2 regions of the Citrobacter europaeus genome follow, and region 1 is predicted to be linked to the other one. Evidence: predicted binding sites of a transcription regulator. Region 1 holds the regulator's gene; the other holds the start of a gene.
What was found. Region 1 encodes PurR, which represses purine synthesis genes. Its sites were predicted from a motif close to CANGCAAACGTTTGCNTG; they were not measured.

Region 1 (9,897 bases):
GCTGTTATGCGGACATCTGGAAAACGATGAAGGGATTATCGACGCAGCGATTGCCAAAGACCCGGCGCTGTTTCCACTGATGTCGATTTGCGCTATTAACGGCAAACCTGCCCGCTCGCGCTATCAGGTTATTGAGCGCTTTTATCACCCCCTGGAGGAGGGGACTTTACTCCCCTTGACGCGCGTACAACTGACGCCTGAAACTGGGCGAACCCATCAACTACGGATCCACTGTCAACAGTTGGGGCATCCTATTTTGGGGTGCGATTTGTATGGCGGGCGTCTACTGCCAGGCAGTGAACTAACCCCGCGGCTGATGCTGCATGCCAGTGAGTTGCATTTCAGGCATCCTGTCCACAAACAGTGGGTGAATGCCGAAAACGCCAGCCCCTTCTGAAGCTGTCAAAAAGCCGCCAGATGGCGGCTGTTATGGGGTTATCGCGCGGCGCGTTGTAAAATAACTGCTGATGGCTGGCGTTGTAGAAACCGCATGCGCAGCATCATCAGTATCGCCGCAGAGGTCAGGCCGATAATAAAGCCCATCCAGAATCCCGCCGGTCCCATCCGGTCAACGACCAGATCGGTAAGCGCCAGAATATAACCGCTTGGCAAACCCAGCACCCAGTATGCCGTAAAGGTAATAAAGAAAATGGAACGCGTATCTTTATAACCACGCAGGATACCGCTGCCAATAACCTGGATAGAGTCCGATATCTGATACACCGCGGCCAGTAACATGAGCTGCGCCGCCAGAGCGACTACTTCCGGGTTATTGTTGTAGAGCAGGGCTATGTGCTCGCGGAATGTCACGGTGAAAATCGCCGTTACCATCGCCATGCAGACCCCGACACCCAGACCCGTTCTGGCGGCAGTTTGCGCATCCAATGTTGATCCCTGGCCCAGACGATAACCGACACGAATGGTGACGGCTGCAGCCAGAGACATCGGCAAAACGAACATTAACGAGCTGAAGTTCAGTGCGATCTGGTGTCCGGCTACGTCGACAATCCCCAACGGGGAAACCAGCAGCGCCACCACCGCAAACAGCGTCACTTCGAAAAATAGCGCCAGCGCGATAGGCAAACCCAGTTGAATCAGACGTTTCATTACGGCGGTGTCCGGTTTCTGGAAACCACGCTCATTACGAATATCGCGCATCGAGCGTGCGCGTTTTACGTAAGACAGCATGGCGATAAACATCACCCAGTAAACCGCTGCCGTAGCTACGCCGCAGCCCACGCCGCCCAGTTCCGGCATGCCTAAATGCCCATAAATGAAAACGTAGTTAACCGGAATGTTCACCAGCAGGCCGAGAAATCCCATCACCATCGCCGGTTTCGTCTTGGCCAGACCTTCACACTGGTTACGGGCTACCTGGAAGAACAAATACCCAGGCGCCCCCCACAGCAACGCGCGCAGGTAGCCGACGGCTTTATCCGCCAGCGCCGGGTCAATATTATGCATGGAGTGAATAATGTAGCCTGCGTTCCACAGCACTACCATTATCAGAATGGATACGCTGCCCGCCAGCCAGAATCCCTGGCGTATTTGATGGGCGATTCGATCCCGGCGTCCGGAACCATTGAGTTGCGCAATTACCGGCGTCAATGCCAGCAGTAGTCCGTGACCAAACAGAATGGCCGGCAGCCAAATGGACGTACCAATGGCGACGGCCGCCATATCCGTGGCGCTGTATCCGCCCGCCATGACGGTATCAACGAATCCCATTGCGGTTTGAGCGATTTGCGCAAGAATCACCGGAATTGCCAGAGCTAATAACTGACGCGCTTCACTTACATACTTTTGCACGTGTACACCACTATATTGTTGTTATTTGAGAGACTAAAAAAGCCGCCTTATCTGGCAGCAAGGAGAAAATGCAGGGGAAATTTCAGTCTATTGTAGCGAGGAATACGTAATTCTCCAGTGAAAAAACAGGCAGGCGCGGCGCATCGCTGGCAACCTGAATTTCCACCTGCTATTGTGCTGTGCAGAGATGTCTTAATTGAGTTCAGGAGTTTGAAGTATGTTTACGGGTATTGTGCAGGGCACCGCGAAATTGGTGTCCATTGATGAAAAACCAAATTTTCGTACGCATGTCGTGGAGTTGCCTGAATATATGCTGGATGCGCTGGAGACTGGCGCATCGGTTGCTCACAATGGGTGCTGCCTGACGGTCACCGAAATTAACGGTAACCAGATAAGCTTTGATCTGATGAAAGAAACGCTGCGCATCACCAATTTGGGTGACCTGAAGGTCGGTGATTTGGTCAACGTTGAGCGGGCGGCAAAATTCAGCGATGAAATTGGCGGACATTTAATGTCGGGCCACATTATGACTACCGCCGAAGTGTCGAAAATTCTGACCTCTGAGAACAACAGACAGGTGTGGTTTAAGGTTCAGGATCCATCGCTGATGAAATATATCCTGTACAAAGGATTTATCGGTATTGACGGTATCAGCCTGACGGTCGGTGAAGTGACGCCGACGCGCTTCTGTGTGCATTTGATCCCGGAAACGCTGGAGCGTACGACGCTTGGCAAGAAAAAGCTGGGCGCGCGGGTCAACATTGAAATTGACCCTCAAACTCAGGCGGTGGTTGATACCGTTGAGCGTGTGCTGGCGGCGCGTGAATGCGCCATCAGTCACGTCACGGGCGAAGCGGGAGCGTAGTGTCAAGCCCCCGTTGGCTCGGGGGCGATAACGATTAGCGGGGAACACGCAGACCGTGTTCAACGCCGCGGGAAAATACCACCTGCCATAGCTGAATGTCGCGAGCACGAAACGCCCCCGCGCAGGCGTTCAGGTAATAGCTGAACATCCGTTTGAAACGTTCGGTATAGTTATCGGCGATTTCGGGCCAGGATCTCATGAAACGCTCGTGCCAGGCCATCAGCGTTGTATCGTAATCCGCGCCAAAATTATGCCAGTCTTCCATCACAAAATGTGGCTCGCTGGCGTTAGCTATCTGGCGAACTGACGGTAAACAGCCGTTCGGAAAGATATATTTATTGATCCACGGGTCAACGTTATTGTCGGTCTTTTTGGAGCCGATGCTATGCAGCAAAAAGAGACCGTCAGGTTTTAAATTACGATCGACCACCTCAAAATAGGTGGCGTAGTTCTTCGGCCCCACATGCTCAAACATGCCCACGGAGACAATGCGATCAAATTTGTCGTTCAGGTCTCGGTAGTCCTGCAGCAAAATGGTGACATCCAGCCCCGCGCAACGCGCCTGCGCCATTTTCTGCTGTTCTGCCGAAATGGTCACACCCACTACGCTAACGCCATACTGTGATGCCATAAACTGGGATAAACCGCCCCAGCCGCAGCCAATATCAAGCACCCGCATTCCTGGCTTCAACTGCAGCTTTTCAGCAATCATTTTTAGCTTCGCCTGCTGGGCAGATTCCAGGGTGTCGGCATCTTTCCAGTAGGCGCAGGAATACTGCATATAAGGGTCCAGCATGCGGGTAAAAAGGTCGTTGCCTAAATCGTAATGTTCTTTACCGACGACCCACGCACGTTTTTTGGTCTGTAAATTGAACAGGCGGGCCGTGGCGATACGTAGCGTATCTTTAAAGTGGCGGGGGAGTTGGTTTTCAAGACCCGCGCGCAGGACTTTACTAAAAAACATGTCCAGCCGGTCACATTCCCACCAGCCATCCATATAACTTTCACCCAACCCTAACGATCCTTCCTGTAATACGCGTTTGAAAAAATCGGGGTTTGTTACGCGAATATCCGCCGGTGCCGGGCCATTAATGGTAATGCCTGCACGGCTCAATAATTCATTGGTGATGCGGTACCAGTCATCATCCGGTACGCTGACGTCTTCTATACACGATGAACTCATAGCTTCTCCATCACTGGTCGGTGATCAGAACCTTAAAACAGCGTAGACGCTTTTTTGGGCTTTGTGAGAAATCTCACGGAATTAATCCGCGAATCTATAATCCGACGTAGAACAGAGGAAGGGAGGAACCCTTGCCGAAAAGGCCATCCGTGGAAAAACGGGAACGTTCTTGTCACCGTTAATACATAGAAATTATCGTTATTTTTAACAACCGGAAATCAGTATAGGCCTGATTTTTTATCGATTCAACTGATAATTGTTAGCGGGCTAATTAATTGCCCGCAACAATCTTTAGTGAGACTCACCGTGGGCAATTTGCGCACGATCATCTGTTTGCGGGGCGTCAGCTTTCTGTGATTGCATTTTGTAACCCACGCCCGCCAGCAGCACCGTTGTCAGCATCACGCTGGTGGTGGTGAGCAGTGGGGTAGCGATTAACCAGGAAACCACAAGGCTTGCGAGGAAGCATAAACCCAGTTGCAGTGTGTTCTGCAATGCGGCTGCGCGTCCTGTTGCTTGTGGGAAAGGACGTAATGCTTGCGCGACGACGATAGGATAGATTGCCCCGTTAGCGATCGCCATCACACAGAATGGGATCAGGATTTCAGCCAGCGCAACATGATGAATAAAGCCGGTTGCCCAGGTGGCCACAACGCTGATGGCATACAGAATGAGTAACCAGGGCAGCAGTTGACGGCCCTGCCATTTTTGCAGCGCAGCGCGGCAGCCGTAACCACCGATTAAGAAAGCGATAGTTTGCGGAACATAGCTCAGGCCAATCACCGCTGGACTGTAGCCCATTTCGCTGAGGATGAACGGGGAACCCGTCAGCCATGCGAAAAAGCTTGCGGAACAGGCGGCATAAATCAGCACGTTTCCGCGGTAAGTTTTCGAGCGTAGCAAGGTGGCGAACGTCGGTTTGTCCTGGCTGTCGTCGCGTGCTTTAACCGTCGGTTTTAAGCGCAGTGCGGGAAGCATCAGAATTAGGGTAATGGCAAAAAGGGTGGCGAAAATGGCCTGCCAGGAAAAATGTACCAGGATCCAACTGCCTAGTAATGGTGCTAATGCCGGAGATAATCCGACCAGCGGCATAATGGTGGCAAAGATGCGGTTTACTTTTTGTGAAGGATAATAATCGGTGACCAACGCCTGCCAGATAACCGATGCAGCGCAAACACCAACGGCCTGGACAAAGCGCAGCACCAGCAGGCCGGTGGCGTTTTCAACCCACAGCATGCCCAGACTGCCCAGTGCAAAGATAGATAAACCCAGCAGCAAAATAGGTTTGCGACCGTAGTGGTCGGAAAGTGGCCCCCACAAAAGTTGCGCGACGGCAAAACCGGCTAAGAACAAGCTAAGGCTGGCGCTGACGGCAGATGCAGGTGTTTGCAAATCGGACTGAATTGCGGCAAAGGCGGGCAGATACATATCCGTTGCCAGAAAGCCGAGCACGCTAAGACCTGCCAGCCAGACTAAAAACCCTTTCCCAGGTTGCATCATCATTTCTCTTTTTTTAGCAATAGAACAATGCCGCTGAGTGTAGTGAGTGTAATTCTCGCTGTGAAACGCTAATATTTGCTTACTGATTTCAAATTTTTTGCAGGCAGAATATGTGGTCGGAATATTCACTTGAAGTGGTTGATGCCGTTGCGCGTAACGGCAGCTTTAGTTCTGCCGCCCAGGAGTTGCACCGTGTACCCTCCGCGGTAAGCTACACCGTACGTCAACTGGAAGAGTGGCTGGCGGTGCCGCTTTTTGAGCGGCGCCATCGGGATGTGGAATTGACGCCTGCTGGCGCATGGTTTCTTAAAGAAGGCCGCTCTGTTATCAAAAAAATGCAGATCACTCGCCAGCAATGCCAGCAAATTGCCAACGGCTGGCGCGGACAACTGGCGATCGCAGTCGATAACATTGTCCGCCCAGATCGTACCCGACAAATGATCGTCGATTTCTATCGTCATTTTGACGATGTGGAACTGTTGGTTTTCCAGGAAGTCTTTAACGGCGTCTGGGATGCGCTGTCCGATGGGCGCGTTGAACTGGCAATCGGCGCCACGCAGGCGATTCCGGTGGGGGGCCGCTATACCTTCCGTGACATGGGAATGCTGAGCTGGAGCTGCGTGGTGGCTAGCCATCATCCGTTGGCGTCAATGCCCGGGCCGCTGAGTGATGACACGTTGCGCAACTGGCCGTCACTGGTGCGTGAAGATACCTCCCGTACGTTGCCAAAGCGTATTACCTGGCTGCTGGATAACCAAAAGCGCGTTGTGGTGCCAGACTGGGAATCTTCCGCTACCTGTTTGTCTGCAGGGTTGTGCGTCGGCATGGTACCGACGCATTTTGCCAAACCGTGGATCGATAGCGGCAAATGGGTTGCGCTACAGTTGGAGAATCCATTTCCTGATGCCGCATGCTGCCTGACATGGCAACAGAACGATACGTCGCCGGCATTGAGCTGGCTGCTGGATTATTTAGGGGATAGTGAAACGTTGAACAAGGAATGGCTGCGGGAGCCAGATGAGGCCCCCGCGCAACAGGCTTAGCGGCGGTAATCGCGGAACGGGCCGTCGGCAACCGAGCGGCGTTCTACCAGACGCGGATGCACCTCGATAGATTGTGACTCTTCGCGCTTATTCACGATACGGTCTAACAACATGTTGAAGGCCGTTTCACCCAGCGAATCTTTCGGCTGGTGAATAGTCGTCAGGGCCGGCGTGAAGAAGCGGGCGTTGCGCACGTTGTCGTACCCGATGAGCGAGACATCCTGCGGTACGCGCAGTCCCATCTCGTCAGCGGCGCACAGTGCACCCATCGCCATAATATCGCCACCACAGAAGACGGCGGTCGGACGATGCGACTGTGACAAAATTTGCTGCATGGCGCGATAGCCGGACTCAGGTTCAAAATCGCCCTGCACAATCCAGTTTTCAGGCACTTTAATCAGCGCTTCTTCCATCGCTTTCATAAAACCTGCCAGACGCCCGGCTCCGGTGTTACGTTCCATTGGGCCAGGGATCACGCCAATCTCACGATGACCGCGTTCTACCAGATACCGACCTGCCATGTAACCGCCTTCGAAGGCGTTATCAATGACCGTATCGGTAAAGTCGGCTTTTGCTTCGCCCCAGTCCATGACGACCATCGGAATATGGCGATACTCTTCGAGCATCGTCAGCAGCGGCTCCGGATACTCGGAACACATCACCAGCAGACCATCAACGCGCTTTTGCGCCATCATCGACAGATAGGCCTGCTGTTTTTCGAGACTGTTCCATGCGTTACCCAGAATCAGGGTATAGCCTTTCTGGAAACAGTTTTTCTCAACGGCTTCGATAATTTCAGCGAAATAGGCCGCTTCGCTGCTGGTGGCCAACAAGCCAATAGACTTGGTGTGATTCACCTTCAGGCTGCGTGCCACTGCGCTCGGAGAATAGTGCAGCTCTTTGATCGCCGCCCAGACAGCATTACGCGTTTCTTCCGCGACAAAGCGTGTTTTGTTAATTACGTGTGATACGGTTGTAGTGGAAACGTTTGCTCGCTTCGCTACATCTTTAATTGTTGCCATTACATCTCACTCCAGACCATATCCTAAGCTCCTGAGAATACTCCAGGTAAACGTTTGCCTTAACACACCCTTAGCGCAACGTAAGGGTTGCGGCACGCCGGGAAAACGACACGGAACGTCAGGAAGGGGTCAATGGCCGGTACGCTAATCAAGTAAGCGTGGAATTTTGTCTGATCTTAACGAAAAGGGGAAGAGTTAAAAGCAGTTATCAATATAAATCGTGAGAGATTTTTGCTTTCAAGTGTGTAAAAATGCGCAATATCACTTTTTGTGTGGGAATAAAAAGGAGAAAACTTGATGAGCACCGATCTGAAATTTTCGTTAGTAACTACCATTATTGTTCTGGGCTTGATCGTCGCGAGTGGCCTGACCGCAGCGCTGCATTGATTTCCCCGAGGGAGTTAATTCTCCCTCATCCTTTCCGCTGGCTTTTCCCCTCTATTGTTTGCGAATAAGCAAAAGTCTTTTGCAGTTTTGTTAACTTTATTAATTTTGCGATCAATGTCATGCTTTTGACTCTTATTTTATGTCGCGCCATGGCTCGACGTTACGGAGTCGCAATATGAAACTCAATTATCCATTACTGGCGCTGGCGATCGGCGCGTTTGGCATTGGTACCACCGAATTTTCGCCAATGGGATTATTGCCCGTCATAGCCAAAGGTGTGGATGTCTCGATTCCGGCGGCCGGCATGTTGATCAGCGCGTATGCGGTTGGCGTAATGGTGGGCGCTCCGCTGATGACATTATTGCTGTCTCATCGTGCGCGACGTAATGCGTTGATATTCCTGATGGCGATTTTTACGCTGGGTAACGTGCTCTCGGCTATCTCACCGGATTACACCACGCTGATGTTATCGCGTATTTTGACCAGTCTGAATCACGGGGCATTTTTTGGTCTTGGCTCTGTGGTTGCTGCAAGCGTGGTACCCAAACATAAGCAGGCCAGCGCCGTGGCAACCATGTTTATGGGGTTAACCATTGCCAATATTGGCGGAGTTCCGGCGGCAACCTGGCTTGGTGAAACCATCGGCTGGCGCATGTCGTTTATGGCAACGGCGGGTCTTGGGGTCATCGCGATGGTCAGCCTGTTCTTCTCATTACCCAAAGGTGGGGCAGGAGAGCGCCCGGATGTCCGTAGTGAACTGGCGGTACTTATGCGCCCGCAGGTGCTGTCGGCACTGCTGACGACCGTTCTGGGCGCCGGGGCGATGTTCACGCTTTATACCTACATCTCACCGGTGTTGCATACTATCACCCATGCCACACCGGCATTTGTCACCGGTATGCTGGTGCTGATAGGCGTTGGCTTCTCGATCGGTAACTACTTTGGCGGCAAACTGGCTGACCGTTCAGTGAACGGTACGCTGAAAGGTTTTTTACTGCTGTTGATGGTTATTATGCTGGCCATTCCTTTGCTTGCGCGAAATGAGCTGGGCGCGGCGGTCAGTATGGTGGTCTGGGGCGCGGCGACGTTTGCCGTCGTTCCACCGTTGCAGATGCGTGTGATGCGCGTTGCCAGCGAAGCGCCTGGATTATCGTCGTCAGTCAATATTGGCGCATTTAACCTGGGGAACGCACTGGGTGCCGCAGCCGGTGGGGCGGTGATTTCCGGTGGTTTAGGCTACAGTTTTGTGCCGGTGATGGGGGCGATTGTGGCGGGGCTTGCGCTGCTGCTGGTCTTTATCTCGGCGCGGAAACAGCCTGAAGAGGTCTGTACTGCCACTCATTAAAACTAAAACGCAGAAGGGGTTCCCTTCTGCGTTATCTTTTTATGCTGCGAAGTTCTTCGCAACAAATTCCCAGTTCACCAGCGCCCAGAAGTGCTCCAGGTAACCAGGACGGGCATTGCGATAATCGATGTAGTAGGCGTGTTCCCATACGTCAACGGTCATCAGCGTCGTCGCGTCGGTGGTCAGCGGAGTACCCGCGTTGGAGGTGGAAACGATAGCCAGTTTGCCATCCGTTCCTTTAACCAGCCAGGTCCAGCCAGAACCGAAGTTTTTGATAGCGGCGTCGGTGAACTGCGCTTTGAAATCCGCAAAGCTGCCAAAGGAGGCGACAATTGCCTCGGCCAGTTTACCGGTTGGTTCGCCACCTGCGTTCGGTGCCAGGCAGTTCCAGTAGAACGTGTGGTTCCAGACCTGTGCTGCGTTATTGAAGACACCACCTTCAGAGCTACGTACGATCTCTTCCAGTGATTTACCTTCAAACGCAGTGCCTTTAATCAGGTTGTTCAGATTGGTCACGTAGGTTTGATGGTGTTTGCCATAGTGGTATTCCAGCGTTTCGGCAGAAATATGCGGTGCCAGAGCATCTTTGGCATACGGTAATGCAGGTAATTCAAACGACATTGCTTCTCTCCTTATTATTTATATTGAGTACACACAATAGCCTCATTGTGAGTAAGGATAGGGTAGCAAATTGAAAGGTTATGCAAAAGAAGAACTTACCCTACAGCATGTTCTGTAGGGTA
Region 2 (9,897 bases), 1.3 Mb from region 1:
TTTAACGACGGTGTGAAGCATGACTGCCGTTAACATACCGGGAATATAAATAGATTATGTGATCCAGACACGCAAAAAAATATAGTTAGAATTTATTTGATAATCAGTGCTGATTTGCCATTTCTTTTTAAATAAAAATTCCGTTAAAAAATAGCATGTAATCCTGTGGTGGTTATTAAAATTCTTTTGCTAATAAATTGTATGTGATTTTAATCACTCTATTTGTGATGTCGGATATATACCTTGAGCTCCACATTAACACTACTCGTGCAATTGCCATGGGTGCAATTATTAAGGGGTTGTTATGATTCACGCCTTTATTAAAAAAGGGTGTTTTCAGGACTCTGTCAGTTTAATGATTATTTCACGCAAGCTGAGTGAGTCCGAAAATGTAGATGATGTTTCGGTCATGATGGGAACGCCAGCGAATAAATCGTTGCTGGAAACGACCGGGTTTTGGCATGACGATTTTAATCAGGCAACGCCGAATGATATTTGCGTGGCTATTCGTACTGAAACGGCGGATGAAAGTATTACCCAGGCCATTTTGCAGCAACTGGATGAGTCGTTGCAGCAGTTGGCGCAGGCAACCGGGGGGAGCCAAACGCTCCTGCAGGTCAGACGCTGGGAGAGCGCGTGTCAGAAACTACCTGAAGCGAATATGACGTTAATTTCTGTTGCTGGCGAATACGCAGCAGAGCTGGCGAACCAGGCGCTGGATCGCAACCTGAACGTCATGATGTTCTCCGACAACGTCACGCTGGAAGATGAAATCAATCTGAAGCGTCGCGCACAAGATAAAGGTCTGCTGGTGATGGGACCGGATTGCGGAACTGCCATGATCGCCGGTACGCCGCTGGCTTTTGCCAACGTGATGCCGGAAGGCAACATTGGTGTGATAGGCGCATCCGGCACAGGGATCCAGGAGCTCTGTTCACAGATAGCGCTGGCCGGGGAAGGCATCACTCACGCCATCGGTCTGGGCGGTCGCGACCTGAGCGCCGAGGTGGGTGGCATTAGTGCGCTTACCGCGCTGGATATGCTCGGCGCAGATGATAAAAGCCAGGTGCTGGCCTTTGTGTCAAAACCACCGGCAGAGGCTGTTCGCCAGCATATCGTCACGGCGATGAAAGCCACGGGCAAACCTGTGGTAGCCCTGTTTTTAGGTTACACCTGCACAGCGCCCCGCGATGAGAACGTCTGGTTTGCATCGACGCTGGATGATGCGGCTCGTCTCGCTTGTTTGCTGGCGCGAGTCACGGCGCGACGCAGTGCGCTTACTGCTTCGGGAGATGGCCTGATTCGGGGGCTCTATACCGGAGGTACGCTGGCTGCCGAAGCCGCGGGGCTGCTGGCCGCGCACCTGAACGTTGCTGCGGATGCACAGCATCATCACGGCATGATGCTGGATGCCGCCGGGCACCAGATTATCGATCTGGGGGATGATTTTTACACCGTTGGGCGACCGCATCCGATGATCGACCCTGCGTTACGTAATCAACTTATTACGGATCTGGGTTCACAACCACAAGTGCGGGTGCTGCTGGTGGATGTCGTGATTGGCTACGGGGCGACGGCAGATCCTGCTGCGTCACTGGTTCAGGCCTGGCAGAAGGCATGTGTTGCCCGAGACATCGACCAACCATTGTTTGCGATTGCGACGGTGACTGGTACAGAAGGTGACCCGCAGTGTCGTTCATTGCAAATCGCTACGCTGGAAGATGCCGGAATTGCCGTGGTGAGTTCGCTGCCTGAGGCAACACTGCTTGCCGCCGAACTGATTCGACCATCTCAACCGTTATCTCATCAATCCGCACCTTCGCTACTGGAAAAAGTAGCGGTTATTAATGCCGGGTTACGCAGTTTTGCGCTGGATTTACAGGCGGCAGAAAAGCCGGTGGTGCATTACCAGTGGGCGCCTGTCGCTGGCGGTAATAAAAAACTGGCTCGTTTATTAGAACGTTTGCAATAAGGGGTTCCAATGTTTACATCAGTGGCGCAAGCCAATGCTGCAGTAATCGAAGAAATTCGTCGTGCGCGTCCGCACTGGCTGGATGTGCAACCCGCGTCCTCGTTAATCAGCGAACTTAATGAAGGAAAAACGCTGCTTCATGCGGGACCGCCAATGCGTTGGCAAGAGATGACCGGCCCGATGAAAGGGGCCTGCATTGGTGCATGTCTTTTTGAAGGGTGGGCCAATGATGAAATGAGCGCACTGGCATTACTGGAGCAGGGAAAAGTCAATTTTGTACCTTGCCATCATGTTAATGCGGTGGGGCCGATGGGCGGGATCACTTCTGCCAGCATGCCGATGCTGGTAGTAGAAAACATCACAGAAGGGAACCGGGCTTACTGCAACCTAAACGAAGGTATCGGCAAGGTGATGCGTTTCGGCGCGTATGGTGAGGATGTCCAGCAGCGTTTACGTTGGATGCGTGATGTTCTGATGCCGGTCTTAAGCGCAGCGCTGAGCACCCTGGAGCAGGGTATTGACCTGACCGCCATGATGGCGCAGGGCATAACGATGGGCGATGAGTTCCATCAGCGCAACATTGCCTCTTCAGCCCTGTTGATGCGTACGCTGGCGCCGCAAATTGCCCGTTTGGAACAGGATAAGCAGCAGATTGCTGAGGTGATGGATTTCCTCAGTGTGACCGACCAGTTCTTCCTTAACCTGGCGATGGCTTACTGCAAAGCGGCAATGGATGCCGGAGCAATGGTGCGTTCCGGCAGTATTGTGACCGCAATGACCCGTAATGGCGATATGTTCGGTATTCGCGTGAGCGGACTTGGCGATCGCTGGTTTACCGCGCCTGTTAACACACCGCAGGGGCTGTTCTTTACCGGTTTTTCGCAGGAGCAGGCTAATCCGGATATGGGCGATAGCGCCATCACCGAAACTTTTGGTATCGGCGGCGCGGCAATGATCGCCGCACCAGGCGTAACGCGTTTTGTCGGTGCAGGCGGGATGGAGGCCGCGAAGTCCGTTTCCGAGGAGATGGCTGAAATCTATCTGGAACGCAATATGCAGTTGCAGATCCCCGGCTGGGACTTCCAGGGGGCCTGCCTGGGGCTCGATATCCGTCGCGTGGTTGAAACGGGGATTACGCCGCTGATCAATACCGGTATCGCCCATAAAGAGGCCGGTATTGGCCAGATTGGCGCGGGTACGGTCCGTGCGCCGTTGGCCTGCTTTGAGCTGGCTCTGGAAGCGCTGGCTGAAAGTATGGGCATTAGCTAAGAGAGCCGCGCATGATGATCATCCGTCCTCTGATGGGCAGTCAGCAGTCTGCGGATTTTCGCCAGTCATGGCAATTGTCTGGCGTCTGGCGGCGCTCGATTAACCTTGTGGCCGAAGGGGGCGCACTGTTAACGCTGCATCGCCATGGAAGCGGCTTTAGCCCTGGGGGATGGGTGATCCGTTCGCATGACTTTGATGCGCTGCGTGCGGCGTTAAGTGGTAGTGACATCCCTCTGGCTGTCCCCGGGGGGATTGTGTTGGGGCCGTATCTGCTACGCCAGCCGCAGCGTCGTTGTTCATTGCAAATAACCTATCGCCCCCATGCCCCGCGCCTTGCACCGGCCTGGATGGATCGCGGCGAGGAAACGGGATTATTCGGACCGTTAATGCTGGCGGCAAGCCTGCCTTTGTGCCCCGAGCTGCGCCAGTTTCGCCACTGCTTCTTCTCGGCGCTTGCCGGCTTGTCGACAGACTGGCGACAGTGGTTAGGCAAAGGACCTGGTTTAACGCCCAGCCATGATGACACGTTGACCGGTATGCTGTTGGCCGCATGGTATTTCGGCGCGCTGAATAAGTACTCCGGGCACCGTTTCTTTGATTACTCCGGCAACCTTGAACAGGCGACGACAGTGGTTAGCGTGAGTTACTTGCGCTACGCGGCGCTAGGGTACTTTGCTTCACCTCTACTCCACTTCACCCATGCTCTGCGTCGCCAGGAAAGGCTGGATGCGGCGATAAATTCGCTGCTGGCGCTTGGGCACACCTCCGGCGCAGACACCCTGTTAGGGTTCTGGATTGGACAACAAATCATAGAAGGATAGGGAATGAAAACGCTGGTTGTTGCTCTCGGTGGCAACGCATTATTGCAGCGCGGCGAGGCGCTGACGGCAGAAAATCAATACCGTAATATTGCCAGTGCTGTACCCGCCCTGGCGCGTCTGGCGCGTTCATACCGCCTGGCTATCGTTCATGGCAACGGACCGCAGGTTGGCCTGCTGTCGTTACAGAATCTTGCCTGGAAGGAGGTTGAACCTTACCCGTTGGATGTGCTGGTGGCCGAGACGCAGGGCATGATTGGTTATATGTTGGCCCAGAGCCTGACCGCAGAACCGGAGATGCCGCCGGTGACCACAGTGTTAACCCGTATTGTGGTATCCGAGGACGATCCTGCGTTTATGTCACCGGAAAAATTTATCGGCCCGGTGTATTCGCCCGAAGAACAAACGCAACTGGAAGCCACCTACGGCTGGCATATGAAGCGTGACGGCAAATACCTGCGGCGTGTTGTCGCCTCGCCTGAGCCTCGCCAGATCGTAGAAAGTGATGCCATTAAGCTCTTGCTTAAAGAAGGGCATGTGGTGATTTGTAGCGGGGGCGGCGGCGTCCCCGTCACTGGCGAGGGATTAGGGGCTGAAGCGGTCATCGATAAGGACCTGGCGGCAGCGTTGCTGGCTGAACAGATCGACGCCGACGGTCTGGTTATTCTTACCGATGCCGATGCGGTCTACGAAAACTGGGGGACGCCGGAGCAGCGCGCGATTCGTCAGGCCTCCCCTGATGAACTGGCACCGTTTGCTAAAGCCGATGGTTCGATGGGACCAAAAGTGACCGCCGTCAGCGAATATGTGAAACGACGTGGAAAACCGGCATGGATTGGCGCGCTGTCACGTATTGAAGATACGCTGGCGGGCAAAGCCGGAACCTGTATCCGTCTGTAAAAAACGGGGGCGTGTGTATGTACGCCCCCGTATCAACTTATTTCAGCTTTGACTGCGCCCAGATGATACCGCTGGCATATTCCGGCGGCAGCAGGGGAATAAGCGCTTCCAGCGTGGCGCTAAGGCGCGCGGTATCGCTGTCGCTCAGGTTCAGGTGACCCACCTTACGCCCTTCACGCACTTCTTTGTCATACCAATGCAGGTGTACCAGCGGCAGCTTCAGCCAGTCGTAGTTCAGGTCGCTGCCGATCAGGTTTACCATCACCGAAGGATTGTTCACCACCGGCGTCGGCAGCGGCAGGCCGGTAATGGCGCGCAGGTGCAGCTCAAACTGGCTGATGCTGGCGCCGTTTTGCGTCCAGTGCCCGCTGTTGTGCACGCGGGGAGCCAGTTCGTTAATCAGCAGACCCTCTGGGGTGATGAAACACTCCATTGCCATCACGCCGACATAGCCCAGCTCCTGCATGATGGCAGAGAGCATCGCTTCGGCCTGTTCCTGCTGTCTGGCGTTAGCCTGCGGGAAGACTACGCTGGTGCGCAGAATGCCGTCCTGGTGCAGGTTATGGGTCAGCGGATAGAAGACGGTGCTGCCGTCGTGCGCACGAGCGCCAACCAGGGAGACTTCACCGGAGAAGTTGATTCCCCGCTCAACGATGCATTCGCCGTAGCAATCGTCCGGCAGTTGTTCGATTTCATTTGCGCGCAAACGCCACTGCCCACGACCGTCGTAGCCGCCGACGCGACGCTTCACAATCGCCAACTCGCCGAGTTTGTCAAACACCGCAGACCATTCGCTTTTATCCGCCAGCAGTTGCCATGGCGCGGTCGCCAGGTTGAGTTTGTCAAAAAGCTGTTTTTGCGTCAGACGGTCGGCAATAATCGGGAAGACGTCGCGGTTAACAAACGCCGGATGACGCGCCAGTTCGCGGGTTAGCGCCGTTTCCGGCCAGCGCTCAATCTCAGCAGTGATCACGCTTTGTTGAAAAGGAACGGCAGCCGGTTCAGCGTCCAGCCCGACGGGCCAGACCGCAATGCCCAGCGGCTCGCCGGCCTGGCGCAGCATGCGTCCTAGCTGACCGTTACCGAGTACACAGACCTGCTTCATGCGACACCTCGCGGGTCCGGGTTCTCCAGCACCTCATCGGTTTGCGCTTTGCGCCAGTCGTTCAGACGCTGGTGTAAGGCTTTGTCGTGTGTTGCCAGAATTTGCGCGGCCAGCAGGGCCGCATTGGCCGCGCCCGCTTTGCCGATCGCCAGCGTGCCCACCGGAATACCGCGAGGCATTTGAACGATGGAATAAAGGCTATCTACGCCGCTCAACGCTGCGCTTTGTACCGGAACGCCTAAAACAGGCACCAACGTTTTCGCCGCAATCATTCCAGGCAAATGTGCAGCACCACCGGCACCGGCAATAATCACCTGATAGCCGTTCTCTTCAGCGCCTTCGGCGAAACTGAACAGTTTGTCTGGGGTACGGTGAGCAGAGACGACCTCAACATGGTGTGGAACGTCCAACATTTCGAAGATTTCGGCGGCGAACTGCATGGTAGCCCAGTCGCTTTTGGACCCCATCACGATGGCGACACGCGCCGGATTATTGCGGGAAGACATGCGTCTGAAAACTCCTGTGGTGCACTACACTCGGCTTTTGAGGGCACAGAGAATAGCATAATTCATCGTCAAGGAAAACGATTGCGCGCTTTACACTTCACTCTTCAAGCTGCCTCTTTGTTGGCTGCATCTGCTCACCCCAGTCACTTACTTTTGTAAGCTCCAGGGGATTCACAGATTTGCCGCCTCGATGCAACTCGAATAGTTTTGTGTAAAGAGGAACTGGATATCTGCAGAATTAAAACGGAAATACGATCAGTTCAACGTCGTGTGGTGTGACTTTGATCATCGAACCTTCGCTGTGCCATGCGCCTAATACCACGCGGAAAGCAGGTTGCTCATTGGCAGTAAGTTCGTGGACCGCCGGGCGGTGGGTATGGCCGTGAATTAACCACTGAACCTGATGTTTTTCCATCTCAGCGATAACGGCCTGCTGATTCACATCCATGATCTCCAGCGACTTGCTGCTGTTGGCCGCTTTGCTGTTGGCGCGCATTTTCGCAGCGATTCGCTGGCGAACGAACAGCGGCAGGGCGAGGAACAGTTTCTGTAACCAGGGTTGATGCACTTTGGCGCGAAATGCCTGATAGCCCGCGTCGTCGGTGCATAAGGTGTCGCCATGCATGATCAGCACCCTGCGGCCATACAGGTCGAGCACTTTTTCTTCGGGAAGCAAGGTCATGCCGCTCTCACGGGCAAAACGTTTGCCGAGCAGAAAATCACGGTTGCCGTGAATAAAAAAGCAGGGAACGCCGGAATCCGCCAGCGATTTTATCGCCGCGGCCATTTCATGATGCAGCGGATTAGGATCGTCGTCGCCAATCCAGGCTTCAAACAGGTCACCGAGAATGTACAGCGCATCGGCCTTTCGCGCATCGCCGGCTAAAAAACGCAGAAAACCGGCGGTGATCGCCGGTTCTTCTGTGCAGAGGTGAAGATCTGCAATAAACAGTGTCGTCACGATTACTCGCTGACGGTCACGTTTTCGATGATGACGTCTTCTTTAGGCACATCCTGGTGCATACCGCTGCGACCGGTGGAAACGCCTTTGATTTTATCAACCACGTCCATGCCTTCAACAACTTCAGCGAACACGCAGTAACCCCAACCCTGCATGCTTTCGCCGGAGAAGTTCAGGAAGTCGTTGTCTGCAACGTTGATGAAGAACTGTGCGGTTGCGGAGTGCGGAGCCTGAGTACGCGCCATCGCCAGCGTACCACGGGTGTTTTTCAAACCGTTGTTCGCTTCGTTTTTGATCGCTTCTTTCGTGGCTTTTTGCTTCATGCCTGGCTCGAAACCACCGCCCTGGATCATGAAACCGTTAATAACACGGTGGAAAATGGTGTTGTTGTAAAAACCTTCGCGGCAGTAGTCCAGGAAGTTTTTAACTGTTTCAGGCGCTTTATCATCAAACGTTTTGATTACGATATCGCCGTGATTAGTGTGGAAAGTAACCATTTTTGCATCCTGTTCCGATAGATTGGTGCTTCGACCCCGTCAAGGGTCAGAGTTAGGGGTGTGTTATAGCATAACCGCAAGCTGCGATCACCTCGCAAAGTGTGCTGCTTCCGGTCTAAATTATGGGTATTATACAGACTTTACTATCCACACACGTCTACACGGAATCTTCGATGTTAAAAATCTTTAATACACTGACGCGCCAAAAAGAGGAATTCAAACCTATTCATGCCGGGGAAGTCGGCATGTACGTGTGTGGTATTACCGTTTACGATCTCTGTCATATTGGTCACGGACGTACCTTTGTTTCTTTCGACGTCGTCGCGCGCTATCTGCGCTTCCTCGGCTATAAGCTGAAGTATGTGCGCAACATTACCGATATTGATGACAAAATCATCAAACGCGCGAATGAAAACGGCGAAAGCTTTGTGGCGTTAGTCGACAGAATGATCGCGGAAATGCATAGCGATTTCGACGCGCTGAATATTCTGCGCCCGGACCTGGAGCCGCGCGCTACGCACCATATCGCTGAGATTATTGAAATCACTGAACAGCTGATTGCCAAAGGTCACGCTTACGTGGCTGATAACGGCGACGTGATGTTCGACGTGCCGACTGACCCGAATTACGGTCAACTGTCACGTCAGGATCTGGAACAGTTGCAGGCGGGTGCGCGCGTTGACGTGGTTGATGTGAAGCACAACCCTATGGACTTCGTGCTGTGGAAAATGTCCAAAGAAGGCGAGCCGAGCTGGCCGTCTCCGTGGGGCGCAGGCCGTCCGGGTTGGCACATTGAGTGTTCGGCAATGAACTGCAAACAGCTGGGCAACCATTTCGATATTCATGGCGGCGGTTCAGACCTGATGTTCCCGCACCATGAAAACGAAATCGCTCAGTCCACCTGCGCGCATGACGGTGAATACGTCAATTACTGGATGCACTCCGGGATGGTAATGGTTGACCGCGAGAAAATGTCCAAATCGCTGGGCAACTTCTTTACCGTGCGCGACGTACTTAAGTACTACGACGCCGAAACCATCCGCTACTTCCTGATGTCGGGTCATTACCGTAGCCAGTTAAACTACAGCGAAGAGAACCTGAAGCAGGCGCGTTCTGCGCTGGAGCGTCTGTATACCGCGCTGCGCGGCACCGACAAATCCGTTACTCCTGCTGGTGGCGAAGCCTTTGAGGCGCGCTTTATTGAAGCGATGGACGATGACTTCAATACGCCGGAAGCCTACTCAGTACTGTTTGATATGGCGCGTGAGGTTAACCGTCTGAAGGGTGAAGATATGGCGGCGGCGAACGGCATGGCTGCGCATCTGCGTAAGCTTTCCAGCGTGCTGGGACTGCTGGAACAGGATCCAGAAGCGTTCCTGCAAAGCGGTGCGCAGGCGGATGACGGTGAAGTTGCTGAAATTGAAGCGTTAATCCAACAGCGTCTGGACGCCCGTAAGGCGAAAGACTGGGCGGCAGCCGACGCCGCGCGTGACCGTCTCAACGAGATGGGCATCGTGCTGGAAGACGGCCCGCAGGGCACCACCTGGCGTCGTAAGTAACTCTCTATTGCCGGATGGCGTCTAACGCCTTATCCGGCCTACGATGCAATGATCGGTAGGCCTGATAAGCTTAGCGCCATCAGGCACTATTAATGACGTCTATACCACCACAGCACACCCATCATCATCACTCCCGGTAGCCACACCCATAATAATTCCGAAATAATCACCTGGTGCCCGTAAGGGGTCGCGTAGCGTGATAGCGCAAACGGCGCGACTTTAATCACCTGCCACGGCGCGAAGAAGCGTTCATCCGACCACGGCCACAGCCAGCCAACGCCTTTGCCGCCGGTGGTGACAGAATCCAGCA

Region 2: a site for PurR is predicted at 6,641-6,658, ahead of purE (5-(carboxyamino)imidazole ribonucleotide mutase). Genes of this name have one in related genera too.

What each region holds. Positions count from the first base shown of each region.
Region 1 is NZ_CP148084.1:2,413,334-2,423,230, forward strand. It holds gene WHR59_RS11365 (RluA family pseudouridine synthase) at 1-397, shown strand, start outside; gene mdtK (MdtK family multidrug efflux MATE transporter) at 436-1,809, opposite strand; gene WHR59_RS11375 (riboflavin synthase subunit alpha) at 2,027-2,674, shown strand; gene cfa (cyclopropane fatty acyl phospholipid synthase) at 2,709-3,857, opposite strand; gene punC (purine nucleoside transporter PunC) at 4,149-5,354, opposite strand; gene punR (DNA-binding transcriptional activator PunR) at 5,468-6,400, shown strand; gene purR (HTH-type transcriptional repressor PurR) at 6,397-7,422, opposite strand; gene cydH (cytochrome bd-I accessory subunit CydH) at 7,720-7,809, shown strand; gene WHR59_RS11405 (MFS transporter) at 7,985-9,154, shown strand; gene sodB (superoxide dismutase [Fe]) at 9,194-9,775, opposite strand.
Region 2 is NZ_CP148084.1:3,724,670-3,734,566, reverse strand. It holds gene WHR59_RS17630 (acyl-CoA synthetase FdrA) at 305-1,972, shown strand; gene WHR59_RS17625 (DUF1116 domain-containing protein) at 1,982-3,241, shown strand; gene WHR59_RS17620 (DUF2877 domain-containing protein) at 3,253-4,062, shown strand; gene WHR59_RS17615 (carbamate kinase) at 4,066-4,959, shown strand; gene purK (5-(carboxyamino)imidazole ribonucleotide synthase) at 4,997-6,064, opposite strand; gene purE (5-(carboxyamino)imidazole ribonucleotide mutase) at 6,061-6,570, opposite strand; gene lpxH (UDP-2,3-diacylglucosamine diphosphatase) at 6,809-7,531, opposite strand; gene ppiB (peptidylprolyl isomerase B) at 7,534-8,028, opposite strand; gene cysS (cysteine--tRNA ligase) at 8,202-9,587, shown strand; gene WHR59_RS17585 (metal-dependent hydrolase) at 9,677-9,897, opposite strand, start outside.